Regions from separate parts of the Lysinibacillus sp. COL-1 genome, predicted to be linked through region 3. Evidence: riboswitches for the same ligand, from Rfam matches in the RefSeq annotation. Region 3 holds a riboswitch; each other region holds the start of a gene.

Region 1 (8,098 bases), on a different contig from region 3:
CTGTTTAACCATCTGCCTGATTTGCTTTTCTGTTAACAGTAATTTACTTTGTCCTTCTTTTATTTTTAAATCAGTCACCTGTTGTGTCGTAGCATCGAGCACAGCTCCATACTTGATATGATCTCGCGTAAAGAGCATTTCATAGGTTTTTCCTTGTTTCTTCACCTGAGTAACATGACCTTTATAGATTGTTTCAACATGGCGAATGGCCTCCGCTTCGCTAAGAGGCCCGACTTGAAAATAACGCGTTTGAATAAACCAAAACGTTCCGCTACCGAGAAGGACAATCACAACAATCATCAACAGCCACTTTCTCATTGTTGTCCCTCCTTTGGTATACATAAGGTAAAGCTTGACCCTTCTCCAATTGTACTTTTTACATCCATCATTATCCCCAATTGTTCTGCAAGCCCATGCGCTATGGCAAGTCCTAGCCCAGAACCACCTGTCTTACGGTTACGATCTCCTGTTACACGATAAAATCGCTCAAACAAATGTGGAATATGCTCCGCTGGAATACCAATACCAAAATCTTGGATGGTAATGCATACATGATTAGCTGTTTCTGTTGCGAGAATATGCACTTCATCCTCACTATATTTCCTAGCGTTATCCAGCAAAATAAAGAGTAGTTGCTTTAATATTTTTTCATCACTATAAACAAAACTTGGCTTCTTCACATCAACTATAAATGCTCGATGATACGCATGCTGCATTTGGGAAGCCACTTTATTCAAGAACGGCGCGAGCTCTAGCTGTTCAAAATGAATGTCCAGATGCTCATTATTTTTAGCTAGTTCTAGCAATTGCAGCACCATTTCATGCATGCGTGATGATTCATTGGCAATAGCTAGTAATGATTCCTGTGCAACTTCCCGATTGTCAAAACCTCTTCTGAGCAGTAATTTTGCATAGCTTTCAATAACCGTAATGGGTGTCTTCAATTCATGGGAAGCATTCGATACAAATTCTTCTTGCTTTCGATAATGCTGTTCAAGCTTTTCCATCATCATATTAAAAGTACGGTTAATGTTTGTTAACTCATCCCCACCTTTTACTGGTATATCCATTTTTTCATATTTTCCTGTCGATGCACTTTTTCGCATAGTCTCATTTAAACGTTCTAGCGGTAATAAAATAAGTCGCCCAAGTACTAGGCTTGCTAAGAAAATAGGAATCGTTGCAATAACAGATACAATAATCAATATAACCTTTAGCAAACTTAATGTCCGTTCTACTTCTTCCATGGATTGCTGTAATGTGATATCCACAACCGTTCCGTCTATCCAAATAGCAGGCATTGTATAGGTAATGGAAGGGCCTTCTGGCATGTCAAGGGTAGCCTGAACCTTTGTTTTTAAACGTTCTCCATCATAAATGTAGACGGCACCATCTGTCGGCATATAGGCTCTTAATACTTGCTGTAGGTTAGTTTGAGCATTTAACTGACTGAATGTAGAGCTTAAATCATTGGCACGTGTTTGAAGCTGATGATATTCCGTATCATAGGCAGATTTCTCATACAATAAATAAATTCCACTGTTTGTGGCCACTAATATTACTAGCATCAGCAATGTTGTAAGTAGATGAATTTTTGTTTTAAGTCTCATCACGATGTTCCTTCAACACATAGCCAACTCCACGAACTGTTTGGATAATAGGCGTTGCATTAGCAGCTTCAAGCTTTTGTCGTACATAGCGAATATAGACATCCACAACATTTGTATCCCCATAATAGTCATAGCCCCATACAGCCTCTAGTAGCTGTTCCCTAGTCAGTACTTGTTTAGGATGCTTTAGTAAATAGAACAATAAATCATATTCACGAGGTGTCAGTTGAATATCTTTATTAAAATATACGACCTCTCTTGTTTGCTCGTTTATCGATAAATGTCCAAATGCAAGGGCAACTTGTTTTGGACTAGCCTTTTGTGAAAATCGTAAAGCATTGCGAATACGCGCCAGCAATTCTTCAATTTCAAACGGCTTTGTCACATAATCATTGGCTCCTAAATCCAATCCTTTTACTTTATCCTCCACCTCACTTTTGGCAGTAAGCATAATAACAGGTGTCTGGGATTCCGTTGCACGAATCCGCTTTAGCACATCAATGCCACTCATCTCTGGCAGCATGACATCAAGTAGGATCAAATCCCATGGCTGTTCACGGTAACGAAGCAAACCATCTGTCCCTGTATGAGCCATTTCCGCCTCAAAGCCTTCAAATCGAAGCTCAAGCTGTAGCACTCTCGCAATATTTTCTTCATCTTCTATAATTAAAATTCGATTGGTCATGTCGAATCCGTCCTTCATCTTTTCTTTTCATCGTAAACGATGCTGGTGGTGAAAGTCTAATTAGAAAATGATGAGAATGGCACATACTTATAGAAACTTAAAGCAAACCACTTCACTTTTTTGATTCCTAGCGTTAGAATACTAATATCTTATTTTCCTATAGGAAACTTTATTTCGTTAATGATACTTTTTGAAACGAGGGAACAATATGGTTTACAAACGAGTCACAAAATCGTCTGCCGAGGCGGTTTTAGATGGAGATATAAAAGGTTGGCGACGCTTTTTACCATTTTTAGGACCTGCATTTATTGCAGCCGTCGCCTATATCGATCCTGGTAATTTTGCTACAAATATTACAGCAGGCTCTCAATATGGCTACCTGCTACTTTGGGTTATAGCCTTTTCTAATTTAATGGCCGTGTTAATTCAATCCTTATCTGCCAAGCTTGGAATTGCGACAGGTAAAAACTTGCCTGAAGTAGCACGCGAGCATTTTTCTAAAAAAACATCCATCTTTTTATGGATACAGGCTGAATTGGTCATCATTGCTACAGATCTCGCTGAATTTATTGGTGCAGCATTAGGGCTTTACTTGCTCTTCAATATCCCTATGCTGCCCGCAGCATTAATTACGGCAGTTGGTTCATTTGCTATTTTAGAACTTCAAAGAAGAGGATTTAGAGCCTTTGAAGCCGGTATTTCGGGCATGGTGTTAATTGTTGTCTTAGCATTTGCCTTCCAAACATTTTTAGCACAGCCAGAATGGGGCGATGTAGCGATTGGCATGTTCACGCCACAGTTTGAAGGTGTAGATTCACTATTATTAGCAACAGGTATTTTAGGAGCAACTGTCATGCCTCATGCTATTTACTTACATTCATCGTTAACGCAAAATCGTATTGTTGGTCGGAATGAAAATGAAAAAAAACGTATTTTCCGTTTTGAATTTATCGATATTATCATCGCTATGATTATTGCCGGAGCGATTAATATGAGCATGCTGATCATTGCTGCAGCAGTCTTCCACACACAAGGCGTGGTTGTAGAAGATTTAGATGTTGCCTACAATGGCTTAAAAGATGCGCTCGGCCCCATGGCTGCTATTTCATTTGGTCTTGGTTTACTTATTGCCGGGCTAGCTAGCTCCTCTGTCGGGACGTTAGCAGGTGATGTAGTCATGCAAGGATTCATTCAAAGAAAAATACCACTTTATTTACGTAGAGCGATTACTATGGTGCCGCCTCTAGTCATTATTGCTTCAGGCGTGAATGCAACCTATGCGCTCGTTCTAAGTCAGGTTGTTTTATCTTTCGGTATTGCATTTGCTCTTGTCCCTCTTGTTATGTTTACAAGCAAACGAAACATCATGGGCAGTTTAGTCAATCACCGTATTACAACGTTTTTAGGTTGGTTTGTTGTTATTATCGTTGTGACATTGAATATTTACTTACTGTGGGAAACAATATTTGGATAATAAAAATCAGGTACTCGAGATGAACTGCCCCGTAAAAGTTTGATTTCTAACTATTACGGGGCAGTTCAAGAATGGGTACCTGTTTTTTATTTGATTAGACATCGACTTTCGAATGGCTAGTTAGTAAATACTAATATTACTCTATATATGATATTATTTTTTGATATTTTTAACGACGATTAAGACATAAAAAGCTGTCCCATAAACCAATCATTCATTAGTTTACAGAACAGCCCTACTATTTAATCTTCCACTTTTAAATCACATTCTTGAAGTGAAAGCATTTTTGTTTTGTGCTTGATTTTGTAGCCAAACCATAACAGTAAAAATAGTGGGATTCCAACATAAGAAACTAATATCCCATACCAATCAATTTGGTCTCCCGTAAAGGCCGTGTAATTTTGCCCAATGACCACAATCATACAAACAGTAAAGGCAAATAGTGGTCCAAACGGGTACAATTTTGCTCTATAAGGTAATAGCTTTGGATCTAGGCCCTGTGCCTCAAATGCACGACGGAAGCGATAATGACTAAAGGCAATGCCGAGCCATGCAATAAAACCAGACATACCAGAGGCGTTTAACAGCCAAATATAAACAACGCCATCACCAAAGAAAGACGCTAAAAAAGCTAAGCAACCTACAGCTAATGTTGCCATCAACGCATAAATTGGTATTCCTCGACGACTTAGCTTTGTGAAGAACTTAGGCGCATGTCCATCCACTGCTAATTGCCATAGCATACGTGATGATGCATAAAGCCCTGAATTTCCAGCTGACAGCATAGCCGTTAAAATAATGGCATTCATTAACGAAGCTGCAAAGGCAATACCTAAGCGGTCAAACACTAATGTAAACGGTGATACTGCGATATCTTCTGATAATAAGCGTTCATCTGTAAATGGAATCAACATTCCGATTGCACCAATTGCTAAAATATAAAACAAAAGAATACGCCAGAATACGGATTTAACAGCCTTTGGAATATTTTTTCCTGGATCGTCTGTTTCACCTGCTGTAATCCCAAGTAACTCTGTTCCTTGGAATGAAAATCCGGCTGCTAGGAAAATTCCAAATGTAGCTAGGAAGCCACCGTGAAATGGTCCATCACTAATAAAGAAATTAGTAAAGCCTACAGGTGCCTGTCCACCTAAAATACCAAAAATCATTAATAAACTGATAATAATAAAAACAATGACTGTCACTACTTTAATCATCGCAAACCAATATTCACTTTCTCCATAGCTCTTTACAGAAAGTAAATTAAATGACAGTACAACAGCAATAAATAATACTGTCCAAAGGGCTGATGAACTATCAGGGAACCAATATTTCATAATTAAGGATACTGCCGCAATTTCTGCTGCAATAGTGATTGCCCAGTTATACCAATAGTTCCAGCCTAATGCAAAGCCTAGTGCTGGATCTACAAATTTTGTTGCATACGTACTAAATGAACCGGATGATGGCATATAGGCAGCCATTTCCCCTAAGCTTGTCATTAAAAAGTACACCATAATACCGATTAGGGCGTAGGCAAGCAATGCACCACCAGGTCCAGCTTGTGCAATGGCACCACCACTGGCTAAAAATAGTCCCGTACCAATTGTACCGCCTAAAGAAATCATTGTGATATGACGGCTTTTCAATTCTTTTTTCAGCTTTGGCGCTTTATGTCCGAGCTGATTTACTTTTATTTCACTCACGATATAGCTTCCTTCCTATTTACGAGGCAAAAAAATGCCATCACATATACACTGTGATGGCTAAGTTAATCCTCAGTTTTTCCTAAATGATAGCTCAACACGTTGTGCAAACGTGACAGTTCTGTTCCTTTCGGAGACAGCCCCAGCATGAGGTTTTCAAGTCCCCTCACACTTCGGCAATATTCCCTTTCAGCTAATCTCATCAATGCTTGTCATTTCCATTAGCATACTTATAAATATCGCGACCTCTACCTCAATACAAACATGAGGCATATAATTATTAAATTTATGATGCTTATTATATTAGCATAAGACCTTTGACATTTCAATATAACAATAAATGTTCTGTATTTTGTGAATCTTCTACTATTTTTATTAGTTTGTTAAAGTGTTATAGTAGTTCAATTAGAACGGTTACGAACAGGGGGATTTATTTTGACTACAAATGATCATTCCGCTAGTTTTCCGAGTAAAAAAATTAGCTGGAGGGGAACAACCTTACTTTTAGTCTTCGGAGTTATCTTTATAGCCTCTACATTAAGAATGCCACTAACTGTTGTTGGCCCTATTATATCATTTATCCGTGACGATCTTGGTATTTCTAATGTACTTGCAGGCTTTCTAACAACGATTCCATTGCTCGCTTTTGCTACCATCTCACCATTTGCGCCCGTTGTAGCACGCAAACTAGGGCTTGAGCTAACACTATTTTTATCCACTATTTTATTAGCCTTGGGGATTGTTCTACGTTCCCTTGGTACAACGGGGTTACTTGTATTTGGTACTGTACTCATCGGCATAGCCATATCATTTGGAAATGTGCTGATTCCAGGATTATTAAAATTAAAATTTCCATACCATGTTGGTTTATTAATGGCATTTTTCACTATGTCGATGAACTTAACGGCTGGGCTTGGCGCAGGTATTAGCTATCCTATAGCCAATTCATCATTTGGCTGGCAAGGAGCGCTGTCCATTGCACTTGTACTAGTGGTCGTAACGATTTTAATTTGGATACCTCAATTGAAATCAAATAAACCTGAGCCAGCCACTACCTCTAAAATGACGAGTACACCCTTATGGAAGTCACCTGTTACTTGGGCTGTCACAGGTGCAATGGGATTACAGTCTTTATTATTTTATACGACTGCTGCTTGGATTCCCGAAATCTACATCGCCCAGGGATTGGCTCCTGACAAAGCTGGTTGGATGTTTTCTATCATGCAATTTTCACAAGTACCAATGGCATTGGCTGTGCCTATCATTGCAAGTAAAATGGCTTCTCAAAGACCTCTTGTAGTGATGTTTACATTCTTCTATTTAATAGGCTTTACTGGAGTTGTCATGGAGTGGACAAGTCTTGGGGTACTGTGGATGATTCTTTTAGGTTTAGCAGGAGGTTCTTCATTTGCCTTAGCGATGATGTTCTTTACACTTCGTACACGCACGGCATTTGAGGCAGCAGATTTATCAGGCTTTGCACAATCATTAGGTTATTTATTTGCCGCCATTGGCCCTATTCTTTTTGGCTACTTACATGATTTATTTGGTGGCTGGAATATTGCTGGTTGGCTCTTTGTAGCTGTGGCGACCATTCTTTTCTTTTGCTCAATGAGAGCTTCTAAAGACGAATATGTCCATTAAAATAAAGCAGATGGGATAACTGCTCATATTTCCCATCTGCTTTACTTCTATATAGGTATAGACGTTTTATTTGTCCAATTGCTGTAGTAAGGTTAGCAGTTCAGTAAGACGGTCTGCTGTTTCTTTGTTGTGAGCTATAACTGCTGCAAAAATAGGAACAGCCTCTTGTAAGAGTATATAACTAAAATAATAATAGCTTACAAAAGCTTTCTGCTCATAACCCTTTGGCGTTTCCTCCTCCCATTCCAGCTCATCATTCTCTTCGTGATCCATCCATAAATATTTGACATCTAACAGCTCCTGCATAGTTTGAACTGAATAGGATGGGTCTAGATAATCTTCAGAAATTGCATGTGCCACAGCTAAATAAAGCTCTACTTCTTGTACAGAGACATCCCCCGTATTTTTGCTAGCAAGCTTTTTTAGAAGGACAAGCAAAGCCCATGGTGTGACCTGCCATAGTGTACCTTGATGCTCCACTAACTCAGCTAGCTCTGTATATTGCTCCTGTTCAATCAGCTGAGGGATAGCCGTTCCTCTTCCATAAGGTGTCGTCAATTGTAACCACGGGATACTCGGAATTTGCTCATTCAACATAGCGTTTCGTCCTCTCCACAATCAGTTAATAGCATGGTTTTTGATAAAAATAATTGGGTGTATGATAAATATTGACATAAGGTTTATGGAAAATATGAGTCGTTGCGGGCGAAAGTGGTGGGATTAGCCATGTCCAGTTGCCTGTAACGTCTCGTCCTGCTGATTCCTCTGCTTCTTCAAACAATTTAAACTGCTGAGCAGCTGTATGATGATCGACAATGCTCACGCCTTGTTCTTTAAAAGAATGAAGGACAGCAATATTAAGTTCCACTAATGCACGATCACGCCAAAGTGAAGCTTGCTTGGTTGTATCAAGATTAAAAACCTCCGCAATAGCTGGTAGCATATTATAACGGTCATGATCTGCTAAATTACGTGCACC
Region 2 (8,098 bases), 1.1 Mb from region 3:
AAGAAATGGACGCTGCAGGAAGTGCGGCTAAAATTGTAAAAGTTGATGTAGACAATAACCAAGGTACTGCAGCTCAGTATCAAATTATGTCAATTCCGTCTTTACTATTATTTAAAGATGGAGAATTAGTTGACAAAACTGTAGGCTTCCAACCGAAAGAAGCTTTAGAAGCATTTATCGCAAAACATGCGTAATTAATGAAGTTCACAAAAGCCGGACCATCAATAGATGTGTTCGGCTTTTTTTCGTTATATAATAAAGGTAATATCTATCATATTCAATTGAGAGGGATTTTTACGTAGGGGGGCAGGTAGGTAATGAACGATTTAATCAAGCGTAAACTAGATATTTTACCGGATCAGCCTGGCTGCTATTTGATGAAGGATCGTCAAGGGACAATCATTTATGTGGGCAAAGCGAAAATACTGAAAAACCGTGTACGTTCTTATTTTACGGGAACACATGAAGGCAAAACACAAAGGCTTGTCGGTGAAATAGAAGATTTTGAGTATATCGTGACATCATCTAATATTGAAGCACTTATTTTAGAGCTGAATCTCATTAAATTACATGATCCAAAATACAATGTCATGCTAACAGATGATAAGACATATCCATATTTAAAAATTACGAATGAAAAACATCCACGTCTTATTACGACACGTAAGGTAAAAAAGGATAAGGCTAAATATTTTGGTCCTTACCCCAATGCTTATGCGGCAAGTGAAACGAAAAAGCTGTTGGATCGATTGTATCCATTGCGCAAATGTGTCCAATTGCCTTCCAAAGTTTGCTTGTATTATCATATGGGGCAATGTTTAGCACCTTGTGTAAAAGAAATTAATGGTCAAGTTTATCAAGAGATGATTGAGGATATGACGAAGTTTCTAAATGGTGGTGTCGAGGCAGTCAAAAAAGAGCTTGAAGTTAAAATGCTTGCAGCTGCTGAAAACTTAGAATTTGAACGAGCGAAGGAGTTTCGCGATCAGATTGCACATATTGATACGGTCATGCAGAAACAAAAAATAGTATCAAGTGATACAACGAACCGCGATGTATTTGGCTATGCCGTCGAAAAAGGCTGGATGTGTGTGCAAGTTTTCTTTGTTCGCCAAGGAAAGCTGATTGAGCGTGATGTCTCGGTTTTCCCAATTTATCAAGATGCTGAGGAAGAGTTTTTAACATTTGTTGGCCGCTTTTATGAAAAACCAGAGCATATTAAGCCGAAAGAAATTTTTATTCCACAAGCAATTGATGCAGCCATCTTAACGGAGTTATTAGAGCTTAAAGTTCTTACACCAAAAAGAGGTCAAAAGAGGGAATTGGTTGAATTAGCAACTAAAAATGCTGAGATTGCTGTGGCAGCTAAATTCCAGCTAATTGAACGGCAGGAAGAACGGACAATTGGTGCTTGTGAGGCACTTGGTGAAGCAATAGGTATTTCAACGCCATTACGAATTGAGGCATTTGACAATAGTCATATGCATGGCACGGATGCTGTATCGGCTATGATTGTCTTCATTGATGGAAAGCCTGCGAAAAAGGAATATCGTAAATACAAAACGCGTACGGCTGCAAAGCATGATGATTACGGTGCGATGCAAGAGGTTATACGTCGGCGATATTCGCGTGTCTTAAAGGAAGGCTTGCCATTGCCAGATTTGGTCTTAATTGATGGTGGCAAGGGGCAAATGGAAGTCGCCCGTGAAGTACTAGAAGATGAGCTTGGACTTGTTATACCGATTGCAGGTTTAGCAAAAGATGATAAGCATAATACGTCGCAGCTATTGTTTGGTGATCCACCAGAAGTGATTGCCTTAAAGCGTACTAGTGATAGCTTTTATTTATTACAACGAATTCAGGACGAAGTTCACCGCTTTGCTATTACCTTCTTGCGCCAACAGCATGAGAAGCATGCCATTCAATCGGTGTTAGACCATATTGAAGGTGTGGGGCCAAAACGCAAGCAGCAGTTGCTCAAACATTTTGGTTCAGTTAAGAAAATTCGAGAGGCGAGCGAGCTAGCTTTGCAGGAGGCAGGAATACCTGCTAATTTAGCGAGCCAAATTTATAGCTATTTTCAGCAAGAGTCATTGTCAAAGGAATAGACATGTGCTAAGGTTGTAAATAACATTGTTCGTCAATGTGATGAATAGCGAACTGGTGTGGCTAGCATGTTGACGCCAGCGTTAAACCAATTGAATACATTCACTTTATGGTGATGATAGAGGTGCAAGATTCAAGAGTAACACAATGGAGGATGAACAAGTCCAGAGATCGTGTGTGAAAGGGGAGCTTGCCGAAGTATAGCATTGTTGTTTCCTTTGTTGTACTGGTTTTACATTTAAGAAATGTAAGATTGTCGATTCTAAAAGTTTCGGAGAGCTATCACACATGCACAAGTTACGATCATTGTACATGTTATAGGCAGCTTTCACGTTATGTGGAGGCTGCCTTTTAGTTTTCTAGAAGCAGGTGAAATATATGACTGGAAAGGAGAACGCAAGAAATGGCTAAAATAGTGATGAAGTTTGGAGGGGCTGCACTAGCTTCTACTGAACAAATCCAAGAGGCAGCAAGGAAGGCGATTGCTGAAAAGGACAGAGGCTTCGATGTAGTCGTGGTCGTTGCAGCAATGGGACACACAACGAAAGATGTGCAAACGATGGTACATCAACTAACGGACGAAGTGCCCAAACGAGAATTAGCTGCAGTCGTGTCTACGGGCTCTCAATTATCCAGCGCTTTATTTGCCATCGCATTACAGGAAGCGGGCTATGAGGCAGTGTCCTTAACTGGATGGCAAGCAGGTATACATACAGATTGTAAGTATCGTCATGCACGTATCGACTATATCGATGACAGTCGTATTGAAGAACATCTTGTACAGGGACAAATTGTAGTGATTGCTGGAGAACAGGGTATTGATGAGGAACAAAATATTACTACACTTGGCAAAGGCGGAGCTGAAACAACAGCTATAGCACTCGCGGTAGCATTGGAAGCAGAGCGAACTGATATGTACACAAATGTTGACGGTGTTTATACAGCAGATCCACGCTATGTCAGCAAAGCTCAAAAGCTGCAGGAAATCTCCTATGATGAAATGCTGGAGTTATCTAATTTAGGATCACATGTTATTCATCCTCGTGCAGTGGAGTTAGCAAAAAAATTTCAAATGCCCGTTATTATACGCTCTAGCTTAGTAGAGTCAGTAGGTACTTTATTGAAGGAGGAAGTGGAAATGGAGAAAAATTTAGTCGTCCGTGGTGTAGCCTTTGAGTCAGATATTATCCGTTTGACAGTGGGGTATGATGCGTATGCCGATGGTGCATTGGCAGATATGTTTACAATCCTTGCAGAAAACCGCATTAATGTAGATATTATTGTACAGGCAATCATTGATGGCTTAAAACCAACTGTGTCTTTTTCCATTTTAAAAGAAGAATTTGCGGAAACATTGCGTGTTCTAGAAGATAGTAAATTGTCACTTGGCTTTAGTTTTGCTGACTTTGAAATAGGGTTGGCGAAGGTTTCTATCATTGGTTCAGGTATGGCCTCTAATCCAGGTGTGGCTGCTCGCATGTTTGATCGATTACGTCGTGAAGATATTCCTATAAAAATGGTTAGTACGTCTGAAATAAAAGTGTCTGTTGTTGTACCACAGGATGATATGATTCGTGCAGCAAATGCCTTGCATGATGAATTCAATTTAGAGCAAGCACTTTATATATAATAATAGAAGAAACAGTATTTTATGTAATAGTCCGAAATTAAAGGAAGAAAAAAGAAGGATTGTCATCCCGTTGAATAGGGAGACAATCCTTTTCATCATTCAGTAGGGATGGTATTCATAATACGTTCCTTGACATCCCATTTGACTGTAAACATGACATAGTGCTGCTTTTCTCGCTTTTCATCATAGCATTCTGTAAGGTAGCCTTTAGCTAATTGAATTTGCTCTGCTATAAATCCTGCTTCCAGTCTAAAGCTTCGTTGTTTGATTTGCAATATTTCAGGGTCATTTGTCAATTGGAAAATGCGACCATCCTTTGATTCCTTCATGAGCTCTAGTGTACCCCAGCAGGCATCTGCGAAAAATGCGATAAGTTCGTCTTGACTTTTGCATGGGAACTTGCGAGCAAGCTCTTTACCTGCCCAATAAAGGACATCATTCTCATGTTTACCAAGGATAGAAGATAGAATATGATCGCGAATGAGCTCATAACCAAATGATGAAATTGTAGGAGATGGAGTGTTTAACATTGTTATCCTTCTTTCTTAGAATTTTCTTAAAATTCAACAGTAATAAAGTAATGATAGATTTTTCGAGAAAAAACAACGCATCATGTACTAGATTAGTTCTTTAATAAGCTCTATGAAAAACTCCGAGTTGCCTTGACGCTCGTAGCTCTTGAGAGTACAATAAACATGTCATAATATTGTACCATGATGAAATACACAGTCAATGAAGTATCATTTACAAAATGATGACTTCTTTTGTTGTGCTATTTTAAGTACTAAGGGGGGTAACAGTCTTGTCGAAAGATCGAGAGTTTTTATGGCGTCGCTTACATTCTCTACTTGGTATCATTCCAGTAGGTCTGTTTTTAACGATGCACCTGTTCATTAACTTTACAGCAACAGGCGGGGCAGAAAGTTACAACGATGCTACCGCAGTAATGGAAAAGATTCCATTCCTTATCCTAGTTGAATGGATTGTCATCTATATTCCATTAATGTTCCACGCATTCTATGGTGTCTACATTGCATTCACTGCTACACCAAACACAGGACGTTTCAGCACATACCGTAACTGGATGTTCTCTTTACAACGTTTCACTGGTGTATTCCTAGTGATTTTCATTGCATGGCATATTTTCCAAACTCGTATTCAAAAAGCACTTGGCACACACGTTGATTACGACATGATGGCGAATATCGTTGCTAATCCATTCATGCTTGGATTCTACATTGTTGGTATTATATCAGCAACTTTCCACTTATCTAACGGTTTATGGGCATTCCTAGTAAGCTGGGGTATTACACAATCTCCTCAGTCTCAAAAGATTGCTACTTACGTAACAAACATTATTTTCGTAATTCTAAGTGTAGTTGGTGTGGCTGCTATTTTAGCTTTCGTATAATTCAATAGAAGCTACGATAGAGTAACAGCAATCATTGCAATTTTTTAAGAGGAGTGAGAAATAATCATGGCGAAAAGCAAAATAATTGTTGTCGGCGGTGGTCTTGCCGGTCTGATGGCAACGATTAAAGCAGCTGAAGTTGGTACTGAAGTTGATTTATTCTCATTAGTTCCTGTAAAACGCTCACACTCTGTTTGTGCGCAAGGCGGAATTAATGGTGCGGTAAATACAAAAGGTGAAGGGGATTCTCCATGGATTCACTTTGATGATACTGTATATGGTGGGGACTTCTTAGCGAACCAACCACCAGTAAAAGGTATGTGTGACGCAGCACCTGGCATTATCCACTTAATGGACCGTATGGGTGTTATGTTCAACCGTACACCAGAAGGACTTTTAGATTTCCGTCGTTTTGGCGGTACTTTAATGCACCGTACAGCTTTCTCTGGTGCAACAACTGGTCAACAATTACTATATGCGCTAGATGAGCAAGTTCGTTCTCATGAAGTAGCTGGTTTAGTAAATAAATATGAACACTGGGAATTCCTTGGTGTTATCATCGATGATGACGGCGTTTGCCGTGGTATCGTAGCGCAAGATATGCGTACAGAAGAAATTAAATCATTCCGTGCAGACGCTGTTATTATGGCGACTGGTGGCCCTGGTATTATCTTCGGTAAAACAACAAACTCTGTTATTAACACAGGTTCTGCTGCTTCTATCGTTTATCAACAAGGTGCTTCATATGCGAATGGTGAATTCATTCAAATTCACCCAACAGCGATTCCTGGAGATGACAAAAACCGTCTAATGTCAGAATCAGCTCGTGGTGAAGGTGGTCGTATTTGGACTTATAAAGACGGTAAACCTTGGTACTTCTTAGAAGAAAAGTACCCAGCTTATGGTAACTTAGTACCACGTGATATTGCAACACGTGAAATTTTTGATGTCTGTGTAAACCAAAAACTTGGTATTAATGGCGAGAACATGGTATACCTAGATCTTTCTCATAAAGATCCACATGAATTGGACGTTAAACTTGGTGGTATCATCGAAATCTACGAAAAATTCGTAGGGGATGATCCACGTAAATTACCAATGAAAATTTTCCCAGCAGTTCACTATTCAATGGGTGGATTATGGGTTGATTACAACCAAATGACTGAAATTCCTGGTCTATTTGCAGCAGGTGAATGTGATTACTCTCAACATGGTGCAAACCGTCTTGGTGCGAACTCATTATTATCTGCTATCTACGGTGGTATGGTTGCAGGACCAAACGCAGTAGATTATGTAAAACACCTTAAAAAGCATGCAGAAGATCTTCCACAAGAGATTTACGATGCTCGTGTCAAAGAGGAGCAAGCGAAATGGGATGCTATCATGAAAATGGAAGGCACAGAAAACGCTTACTTACTGCATAAAGAGCTTGGTGAAATGATGACTGCTACAATGACTGTAGTACGTTACAATGATCAGCTTGAAGATACATTGAAAAAACTTGATGAGCTTACTGAGCGTTGGAATAACATCAACATTAACGATACGCAAAAATGGAGTAATCAAGGCGCGCACTTTACGCGTCAACTTAAAAATATGTTAGTGCTTGCAAAAGTAATGACAAAAGGTGCACTATTACGTAATGAATCTCGTGGTGCACACTATAAACCTGATTTCCCTAACCGTGATGACGAGCAGTTCTTAAAAACAACAATGGCGAAGTTTGACCCAACTACTGGTAATCCAATCATCACGTACCAAGAAGTCGACGTTTCTTTAATCCCACCACGTAAACGCGACTACTCTGCGAAAGGAGACTAAAAGTTATGCAAATCGCAGCTAATACTGGAAGAATGGTCAAAGTGGAAATCTTACGTCAAGATACACAAGGCGGCAATAGCTACTGGCAAAAATTCCAAGTGCCTTACCGTCATGGTATGAACGTAATCTCAATTTTAATGGAAATTCAAAAAAATCCTGTTACTGAAGATGGTGTAAACACATCGCCAGTATCATGGGATATGAACTGTTTAGAAGAAGTTTGTGGTGCATGTTCAATGGTCATCAATGGCCGTCCACGTCAATCATGTTCAACACTTGTTGATCAATTGACTGAGCCAATTAAGCTTGAGCCAATGAAGACATTCCCTGTTATTCGTGACCTACAAGTTGACCGTGAACGTATGTTCAATGCACTTAAAAAAGTGAAAGCTTGGGTACCAATTGATGGTACTTATGATTTAGGTGAAGGTCCACGTATGCCAGAAGGTAAACGTCAATGGGCTTATGAATTATCTAAATGTATGACTTGTGGTGTATGTATGGAAGCATGTCCAAACGTGTCTGAAAAAGCTTCATTCATCGGACCAGCTCCATTATCACAAGTACGTCTTTTCAACACTCACCCAACTGGTGCAATGGTTAAAGATGAACGTTTAAATGCTATTATGGGTGATGGTGGCCTTGCGAACTGTGGTAACTCTCAAAACTGTGTAGCTGCATGTCCAAAAGGTATTCCTTTAACAACATCTATCGCTTCACTAAATCGTGCAACTACAGTGCAAATGTTCCGTAACTTCTTCGGTTCTGATCACTACGTAGATTAATATACGGACAAGCTAAATGCCCAAACTCTCTTACACTTTGTGTGAGGGAGTTTTTTTATTTGAAGTTGCATATGATATAAACAGAAGGAATATTTGTGATAAAAGGCGTAAATTGCGGTTTTTTCTATGATAATATAGTATTTTCTTTTATAATGAATATGTATTCATTTCATTTGCCGTCATTATAATTAAAACAGGCAAATACATAACAGGGGATGGTGTAACATGAAAGCAAACTATATTGAAGATTTTCAAGAGTGGGAAAAGGATTTTTCCTTTTATAGTGAGGTACGTGTACGTTTTTCAGAGACAGACATGTTTGGTCATATGAACAATACCGTTAGC
Region 3 (8,098 bases):
AAAGAACGTGTCATGCAATAAACGGAGAGGCTCATCCCTCTCCCCCATTAGCTAGGAGGTATTCCCTTGAACAAACGAGCAAGTATCAAATTTTTTGGTGATGTTTACGGCACAGGCTACCGTTTTTTCATCAAACAAAAAGCTATTGAATTAGGGTTAAAAGGCTACTGCCGATTGAATGACGCAGAGCAAATTGAAGTGGAAGTGGAAGGCTCTGAAAAAGCGCTTAATGAATTCCTCCTTTTTGTCCAAAAAGGCGTCAGCCCTCAAGCAGATTCCAATTCATTTTCATTAGAATTGTACGATGAGTTAAAAGGATATGTACGTATGGAGTCAGACATTGTTTAGTCTGGCTCTTTTTTTTGTACTGTTATACGGGACGTCAAAAAGAGTAAAGAAAGCATTCCCTTTTCGCCCTATATTGATTTGAAACATTCCCCAAAACTAGGAACATCTTTTCATTTGAGCGTTATTTAATGTTCGTAATAGTCAACAACATACTAATCATATATTCCCCATTCAAATAAAAAATAATGACTATCAGATTTTCCAAATATATAATCATATGTATGTCCCTTTTTTATTTGAATAATTTCGACATTATTCAATCTAGTTAAAAGTTCTTTTACAATGGCCTCTTGAGCATTAAGGTATGCTAACTCATTTTTAAATCTACTGATAAAATCATCTTTGTTCACTAACTCCATATAACTGTATTTTTTGGGGTAATACTCATTAATCCAGCCCATTTCTAACGCCGTTATCCATTGTTCATCTGAAGGGTCTGGGTCATCATTAACTTCCCACTCCTCTCCATCAAACAATTCCTTTTTAAAGATCGCTGAAAATGCCTCTTGAATAGTATCAAATTGACTTTTTTCTGCAAATATTAAATCGACTTGCATAACATAGTTATCTCTAAATTCATATACATCAAATGATAAATTCGATAACCTTACATTAGCAATTTGTCTCGCAAATAAATTGTGATCATCAAGCAACTCTTGAATATCTTTCTTCATCAAATAATCTCCATACCTTTCTTCCTACTTCTATTAAATTAATACTACACCGCATTATTGTAAGAACTATAAAAGGCAACAAAAAGCCACGTTCAGACTTCTGACGATTATTTAATTTTTATTTTTTGAATCGTCGCAACATAGATAGATGCTTCATTGATTTTCACATATTGATTTTTGGATTCCTTCAAATATCCCTCTTTGCATAAATACGCTTTTAGCTTTGATTTTTTCTCAAAGATCTTTTCTATCACCTTTTGCTCCCATACTTGTTCATCTATATTTTTAGTAATCGACATCATATAAATTTTTGTCATGCTCTTTCCCCCTTTAACTATTTTACGAATTTATTTGGGTAAAGTTTCAATTTAAAAAAGACGTGCCCTTGAGCTAAGACCTATCATTTTGTTCCCATTCATAATGTTTTTGGGGTTGGGTCATCCTATTTATGAATGGATGCTACTGTTTTAGTTAACGCTTGAATGGTTATTAGTACTGATATGGGGAAATGACCGTTGAATCGCTCATGCCAATGCCACAATCGTTCATTAGGAGGACAAAATCGACGCATTTGGAGAAACAATTCACTTATTCTATGTATTATCATTGAGAAAGTTAACAAATAGCAGTAAAATTTATGTAAGGGATCATTTTCAATGAAACTTTATGTCGATTATTTCGTATAAGAAGATAGACATATTGAAAAGCAAGGAGGATGAAACAATGCTTAGTGTCGGACAGTTTTTTTCTAGACATTCTGCCAGCTTTCTTATTTCGCTTACGACCGTTTCTATCGCAGCAATTGCGGCAAATCCTGGATTCTTCCTTGGTGGTTTACTGTTTGCGGGTTCCTACGCGACGAGTACAGCGTTGCTGAAACATAGACAAAAAAAGAAAGTCATGCAAATAGCAGGTATTACAAAAGAAGAATTCAAGCATATTGAAACACAATTATCAGCAGCTAATAAGCATATTCAAACATTAAGTCAAAACTATTTACGCGTACGTTCTGTATCTGCTTTTAAACAATTACTTGAAATGACGCGTATTTCTAAAAATATCGTCAAAATTGTGAAGACAGACCCACGAAAATTTTATAATGTAGAGCCCTTTTTCTATGCACACTTACCTTCTGCTGTGGAATTAACGGATAAGTATACAATGCTTTCGAAGCAGCCTGTGAAGGATAAAGAAATTCAATTAACATTATCAAAAACACGTGAAACGCTAACTGATTTAAATGATACGATTCAAATTGATTTAAAGGACGCGCTTGCTAATGATATTGATACCCTACAAATGGAGATTGAATTCGCAAATCGTTCTAATCTTAGACGTAGAGAACAATTGGATTGGCGAGGGGACGATAAATGACAGCAAATGAACACGCATTTCAACTGAATACCATACCAGGGCTTTCTCCACTAGTCCAATCCTATTTAGAAACAACTCCACAAAATGAGGCGATGGCGACTTATGAAACGCTATCGCCTCTTGCACAAAGTCGTGCCTTACTTTATGCTAGTCAAATTGATTTGACAGATTTTGAATCATTGCTGTCCCTTGGGCAAGATTCACAGCGAGCCCTGTCTCAATTTGCTGATCGCATGCTTGCGCAAGTGAAGCAAAAGGACGTCTCAAAAATCGGTCAAATGCTTGATTCCTTAATGCACACGTTAGATCGAATAGACCCGACGGCTTTAGAACCAAAGAAACAAACCTTTTTCAAAAAAATCTTTGGAAAAACAGAGCCGACTGTGAAGCAAACATTAACAGAATTTGAGCGTATTAGTATTCAGGTGGAACGTATTGGCGTTCAGCTAGAGCGTGCACAGCTTCAGTTGATCAAGGATGTCGAAAACTTAGAAGCGCTTTATGCTCATAATCGTGGATTTTTTGAGGAGCTGGCTACTGCCATTGCAGCAGGTCAAATGAAAAAACAGCAAGCCATTGAGGTTGAGTTACCCACACAAATAACGAGTGTTCAAGCAACGAAACAACCGCTTGCTATTCAGCAGCTCAATGACTTTGCCGCACAAATTGAAAGGTTGGATCAACGTATTTATGATTTACAAGTATCACAGCAAGTAGCGCTGCAAACGGCTCCTCAAATACGCATGATTCAACAGGCGAATCAAATGTTAGCGGAAAAAATTGAATTTTCGATTGTCACTTTGATTCCTCTTTGGAAAAATCAGCTGGCGATGATGCTTTCTATGCATATGGATCATCACTATGCACAGCTAGAAGAACGATTAGCTCAGGCACATGATCGCTTCTCTAGTCCATCGTTTGAACAACAGGTTTCGAAATTTAAAGAAACGCAGCGAGAACTGCAAACCGCGATTAAAGATGTGTTTGCCCTGCATACAGCAACTGAACAAGAAAAACAACAGCTACAAGATGTGGCAGGTGCCAGAGGCTATCAGCGCGATTAACAAAAAAGGGGTGGCTCAGCATATAATCTGAACCACCCTGTTTTATGTTATTCAAAATAATCTTTATAGTAGCCACCGACATTACCTGTATTATCGATGATAAAAATGAACTCTTCTGTTTCATTTTTTACTTCATATTCTTTCCCTACTGTTAATACATTGGACACTAAGTATTTTGATGCATTTGTATGTTTGCAAGTTATCGTTCGTAGTGTTGGCGCATCTTTCCATTTTAAATGTAACATATTCTCTCTACCTCTCTTTACTAGCCGAAGCTAATGTCTATTGCTTATTTTATAATATTTTTGGGCTTTTGTGGAGAAAAAAGAAAGACTATAGCTATTCTATCCAAAAAAAATGACTATTTGAGGTGTTATGATGAGTTTTGGTGGTGTACCGCAATGGTTTTTTATTATTGCTGTAGCATTTGCAATCTGCTTTGTTCTTTATGCAGAATGGAATTCTAGAAAATAAGTGAGTCCAATAAATCGGACTCACTTTTTCTATGCTTATTTTAATGTCCGCTTTAAAAATTCTTTTGTCCGTTCATGCTGAGGGTTTACTAATACTTGTGATGGCGGGCCTTCCTCGACAATGATGCCTTTATCCATAAAGACGACACGATCTGCCACCTCTTTGGCAAACTCCATCTCATGTGTCACGATTAACATTGTATTCCCCTCAGTGGCTAACTGTCGCATCACCTTTAATACCTCACCGACCATTTCTGGGTCTAATGCCGAAGTCGGTTCATCAAATAGCATGACATCTGGATTCATTGACAATGCTCGAGCGATAGCCACACGCTGCTTTTGCCCCCCTGAAAGCTGACGAGGCTTGGCGTTCACATATTGATCCATACCAACGATATTCAAATATTTAAGCGCCGTTTCTTCTGCTTCTTTCTTTGATCGCTTCAATACTTTGATTTGGCCCACTGTGCAATTGTTTAACACATTGTGATTGTTAAATAAATTGAATTGCTGGAATACCATTCCTAGATGTGTACGATATTCTTGAATATTGTGCTTATCATCTAAAATGTCTTCCCCTTTATAAATAATTTGACCACCACTTGGCGTTTCTAATAAATTGATGCAACGAAGTAATGTCGATTTACCCGAACCAGAAGAGCCAATTAAACAAACGACTTCGCCTTTTTCTACTTGGAAATTTACATCTTTTAACACTTGGTTACGTCCAAATGATTTACTTAAATGTTCAATCTTAATCACTGCCATTTGTGCGTCCCCCTATACAGCTTCTTTTTGTTCTTTTTGATAGGCATCAGGTCCATCTAGACGTTTTTCAACATAGAGAAGGATGCGAGATGCGGTAAATGTCATGATAAAATAAAGAATACATGCAACAAAGAATGATTCAAAATAACGGAAGTTGTTACCTGAAATTGATTTTGTTTGGAAGAATAATTCCGTTACCCCAATGACATTTAATACGGCTGTATCCTTAATATTCATAATTAATTGGTTACCTGTCGCCGGCAAGACATTGCGTGCTACTTGTGGTAAAACAACATGCAGCATGATTTGGAAGTGATTCATACCAATTGCCGACGCTGCCTCGTATTGACCATTATCAATCGAGACAATACCACCTCGAACAATTTCTGCCATATAGGCCCCTGTGTTAAGGGAAACGACTAAAATACCTGCTGTAATAAAATGCATATCGATACCAAATGCAATATCTAGTCCGTAGTAGACTACCATAGCCTGTACAATCATTGGTGTACCACGGAAAAATTCAACATAGCATGTCAGGATAAAATTAATAAGCTTTAAGCTATAAAATTTTAAACCTTTTTTACGAACTGGAATCGTATGCATAATTCCAATGAAAAATCCGATGAATGCACCAATAATTGTACTAATAATCGAAATCAGTAACGTATAATACGCACCTCGTAAAAACATTTGCCAGTTGTTTTCAATAATTGAAAGTATCCATTCAAGACTCATGATGTTCCTCCTAACAATGTCATGTTGCTTGCTTATTTCCTTCGTGTCCTAGCTATTTCTACTATTCTATGATTTGTTACGCTAGGACATTATCATTATGTAGAGAGGTTCTCATTTTGATAATGATGAAATGATCATGCACGGACCAGCAACTAGCCCGTGCCTTGTCATTATTGTGCTGCTGGTTGTTGAGAAATCGCTTCTTCCATAATCGCTTGACGATCGTCTTCCGAAATACCTTTTAGGATTTCATTGATTTTTTCACGGTTTGCATCGTCTTTACGTAAGCCTACAGCAATCGAAGTATTGGAAAGATCCGTATCAAAGCCTTCTTCAAATGCGACATATGTGAACTTATCGTTGGCAGCAGCAGCGGAAATACCTTCTGGACGTTCTGCTACATAGCCATCAATTTTGCCAGCCTCTAAAGCGACACGCATTGCGGGGAAGCTTTCCATTGCTGTTTGTTTTTCTACACCGTTAATTTGATCAATAACGTTGTAGTTCGATGTATTTAATTGTGAAGTAATTTTAGCACCAGAGAAATCTTGAATCGATTTTGCATTTTCATACTTGCTACCTTTCTTAATAACCATAACGAAATCAGAAGTATAGTAGTTTTCTGTAAAATCAATCGTTTTCTTACGCTCTTCAGTTGGTGACATACCCGCGATAATCGCATCAATTTTGTTAGATTGTAGCGCTGGTACTAATCCGTCCCATTCCATTTTGACAATGACTAGCTCTTTGCCTAAGCCTTCAGCAATTTTTTTTGCCATTTGGACATCGTAGCCGCCTGCATACTCTGCATTATCAGCAATTTTCACTGCACCATTAGCATCACCTTGCTGTGTCCAGTTAAATGGTGGATAGCCAGCCTCCATTCCGATTCGGAATTCACCGCCACTTGCTTCCTTGTCAGCACCAGCATCACCTGAACCGCCATCATTTTTGTCGCTAGTGCCACATGCAGCTAGCACAATTGCTGTCATGATAGAGATCATTACTAACAACCATTTTCTTTTCATAAAAAACTCCCCTTTTCTGTAAAAAAATAAGACAACTGTAATAAAAAAGACCTAAGTATATTGAACTTAGGTCTTACCTTGTATGACAGTTGCCCAAATCCTCACTATAATTTCCATTTTCCGAGATAGCACAACCTAGTAAATCTGGAAATCCATTTACTAGGACAGTCCTGCACTTATTCACTGCAGACCCAGCATAAAAGTACGAGCTCCTTTTATACTTCGGCGATATTTCCTTCTTCATTGCGTCTTCGCTTGCTTGAACTCAACAATGAACTAATAAATACCGCGCCTCTACCTCACTGGTAAACGTTAGTGAGGTTTGTTTATTTAATTGATATTTAGATACTACTATAAAACTAGTACACTCGTCAAGACAGTTTTAACATTTTTCTGACTAATGACAATATTAGGATATTGTTCGTTCTCTATTCATTTTAAATCGTTAAGCTTCTATCGATATTTCTGAAAATTAAAACAAATTTTTATTATAGAGTATGTGCTCTATGTGAGAAAAGTTGTGTTTATGTCTTTTTTGCTCCTCTAAACGATATAACATTAGTACTCTTTCAAACATAGAATCGGTCAAAATCTTTCGTCATGCATAAAAAAACCCTGCTGAACATTGTTCGCAGGGTTGAATCGCATTATGAATTTAATAGTAAATCTTCAGGATTTTCGATTAATTCTTTAACTGTTTTTAAGAATCCTACAGAATCTTTTCCATCGATGATACGGTGATCGTAAGAAAGTGCTACATACATCATTGGACGGATTTGAACTTCACCATTTACTGCAACTGGACGGTTAACAATTGAGTGCATACCTAAAATACCAGCTTGCGTACCGTTCATAATAGGAGTTGACATTAATGAACCGAATACACCACCATTTGTAATTGTGAATGATCCACCAGCCATGTCATTTAAGCCTAATTTTTTATCACGAGCTTTTGTCGCTAAGTTAGCGATATCTTTTTCGATTTCTGCAAAGTTTTTGCTGTTTGCATCGCGTACAACTGGTACAACTAAACCTTCTTCAGTTGATACAGCAATACCGATATCAAAGAAGTTATTTAAATGAATTTCATCACCAGAGATTTGAGCGTTTACGTATGGGTATTTTTTTAGTGCCGCAACAACAGCTTTTGTGAAGAATGACATGAAACCAAGTTTGATGTCGTTTGCTTTTACAAACTCTTCTTGTTTACGTTTACGAAGTGCCATGATATTTGTCATGTCAATTTCGTTAAATGTTGTTAACATTGCTGTTGATTGTTTCACTTCTAATAAACGTTTAGCAATTGTTTGGCGACGACGGCTCATTTTTTCAACTGTTACACGGTCAGAATTAGCTGCTGGTGTAAATACTACTGGGCCACCTGAAGTTGCTACTGATGTAGGTGCTGCTACTGGTGCTACAGCTGGAGCTGTACCATGAGCTGCTACATCTTGTACACGTACACGTCCTTGTGGATCTACTGGAGATACTGCTGCAAGGTTGATACCTTTTTCACGAGCAAGACGACGTGCTGCTGGAGAGGCGATTACTCGCTCACCAGAAGTTTCTTCTACAACTGGAGCCGCTGCTACTGGTGCAGATGCTGCTTGTGGCGCTGCTGGAGCCGGAGC

What was found. Region 3 has a riboswitch for lysine ahead of AC6BKE_RS18705 (transporter substrate-binding domain-containing protein). Riboswitches for the same ligand answer to the same signal wherever they lie in the genome.
Positions count from the first base shown of each region.
Region 1: linked by a shared signal. The riboswitch ahead of AC6BKE_RS03700 (amino acid permease) and the one ahead of AC6BKE_RS18705 (transporter substrate-binding domain-containing protein) in region 3 are both predicted to bind lysine.
Region 2: linked by a shared signal. The riboswitch ahead of AC6BKE_RS23985 (aspartate kinase) and the one ahead of AC6BKE_RS18705 (transporter substrate-binding domain-containing protein) in region 3 are both predicted to bind lysine.

Region 1 covers NZ_JCAWSJ010000002.1:648,163-656,260, reverse strand. The annotation lists gene AC6BKE_RS03720 (PepSY domain-containing protein) at 1-318, opposite strand, end outside; gene AC6BKE_RS03715 (sensor histidine kinase) at 315-1,610, opposite strand; gene AC6BKE_RS03710 (response regulator transcription factor) at 1,600-2,295, opposite strand; gene AC6BKE_RS03705 (Nramp family divalent metal transporter) at 2,504-3,769, shown strand; gene AC6BKE_RS03700 (amino acid permease) at 4,012-5,475, opposite strand; lysine riboswitch at 5,558-5,734, opposite strand; gene AC6BKE_RS03695 (CynX/NimT family MFS transporter) at 5,911-7,119, shown strand; gene AC6BKE_RS03690 (hypothetical protein) at 7,186-7,716, opposite strand; gene AC6BKE_RS03685 (nitric oxide synthase oxygenase) at 7,742-8,098, opposite strand, start outside.
Region 2 covers NZ_JCAWSJ010000004.1:3,171,528-3,179,625, reverse strand. The annotation lists gene trxA (thioredoxin) at 1-194, shown strand, start outside; gene uvrC (excinuclease ABC subunit UvrC) at 318-2,108, shown strand; lysine riboswitch at 2,218-2,396, shown strand; gene AC6BKE_RS23985 (aspartate kinase) at 2,510-3,736, shown strand; gene AC6BKE_RS23980 (YslB family protein) at 3,832-4,266, opposite strand; gene AC6BKE_RS23975 (succinate dehydrogenase cytochrome b558 subunit) at 4,539-5,147, shown strand; gene sdhA (succinate dehydrogenase flavoprotein subunit) at 5,214-6,968, shown strand; gene sdhB (succinate dehydrogenase iron-sulfur subunit) at 6,974-7,753, shown strand; gene AC6BKE_RS23960 (acyl-CoA thioesterase) at 7,979-8,098, shown strand, end outside.
Region 3 covers NZ_JCAWSJ010000004.1:2,083,589-2,091,686, reverse strand. The annotation lists gene AC6BKE_RS18750 (methyl-accepting chemotaxis protein) at 1-21, shown strand, start outside; gene AC6BKE_RS18745 (acylphosphatase) at 67-348, shown strand; gene AC6BKE_RS18740 (hypothetical protein) at 501-1,022, opposite strand; gene AC6BKE_RS18735 (hypothetical protein) at 1,130-1,339, opposite strand; gene AC6BKE_RS18730 (5-bromo-4-chloroindolyl phosphate hydrolysis family protein) at 1,746-2,396, shown strand; gene AC6BKE_RS18725 (toxic anion resistance protein) at 2,393-3,460, shown strand; gene AC6BKE_RS18720 (DUF6501 family protein) at 3,508-3,705, opposite strand; gene AC6BKE_RS18715 (amino acid ABC transporter ATP-binding protein) at 3,970-4,701, opposite strand; gene AC6BKE_RS18710 (amino acid ABC transporter permease) at 4,714-5,439, opposite strand; gene AC6BKE_RS18705 (transporter substrate-binding domain-containing protein) at 5,610-6,467, opposite strand; lysine riboswitch at 6,586-6,772, opposite strand; gene odhB (2-oxoglutarate dehydrogenase complex dihydrolipoyllysine-residue succinyltransferase) at 7,115-8,098, opposite strand, start outside.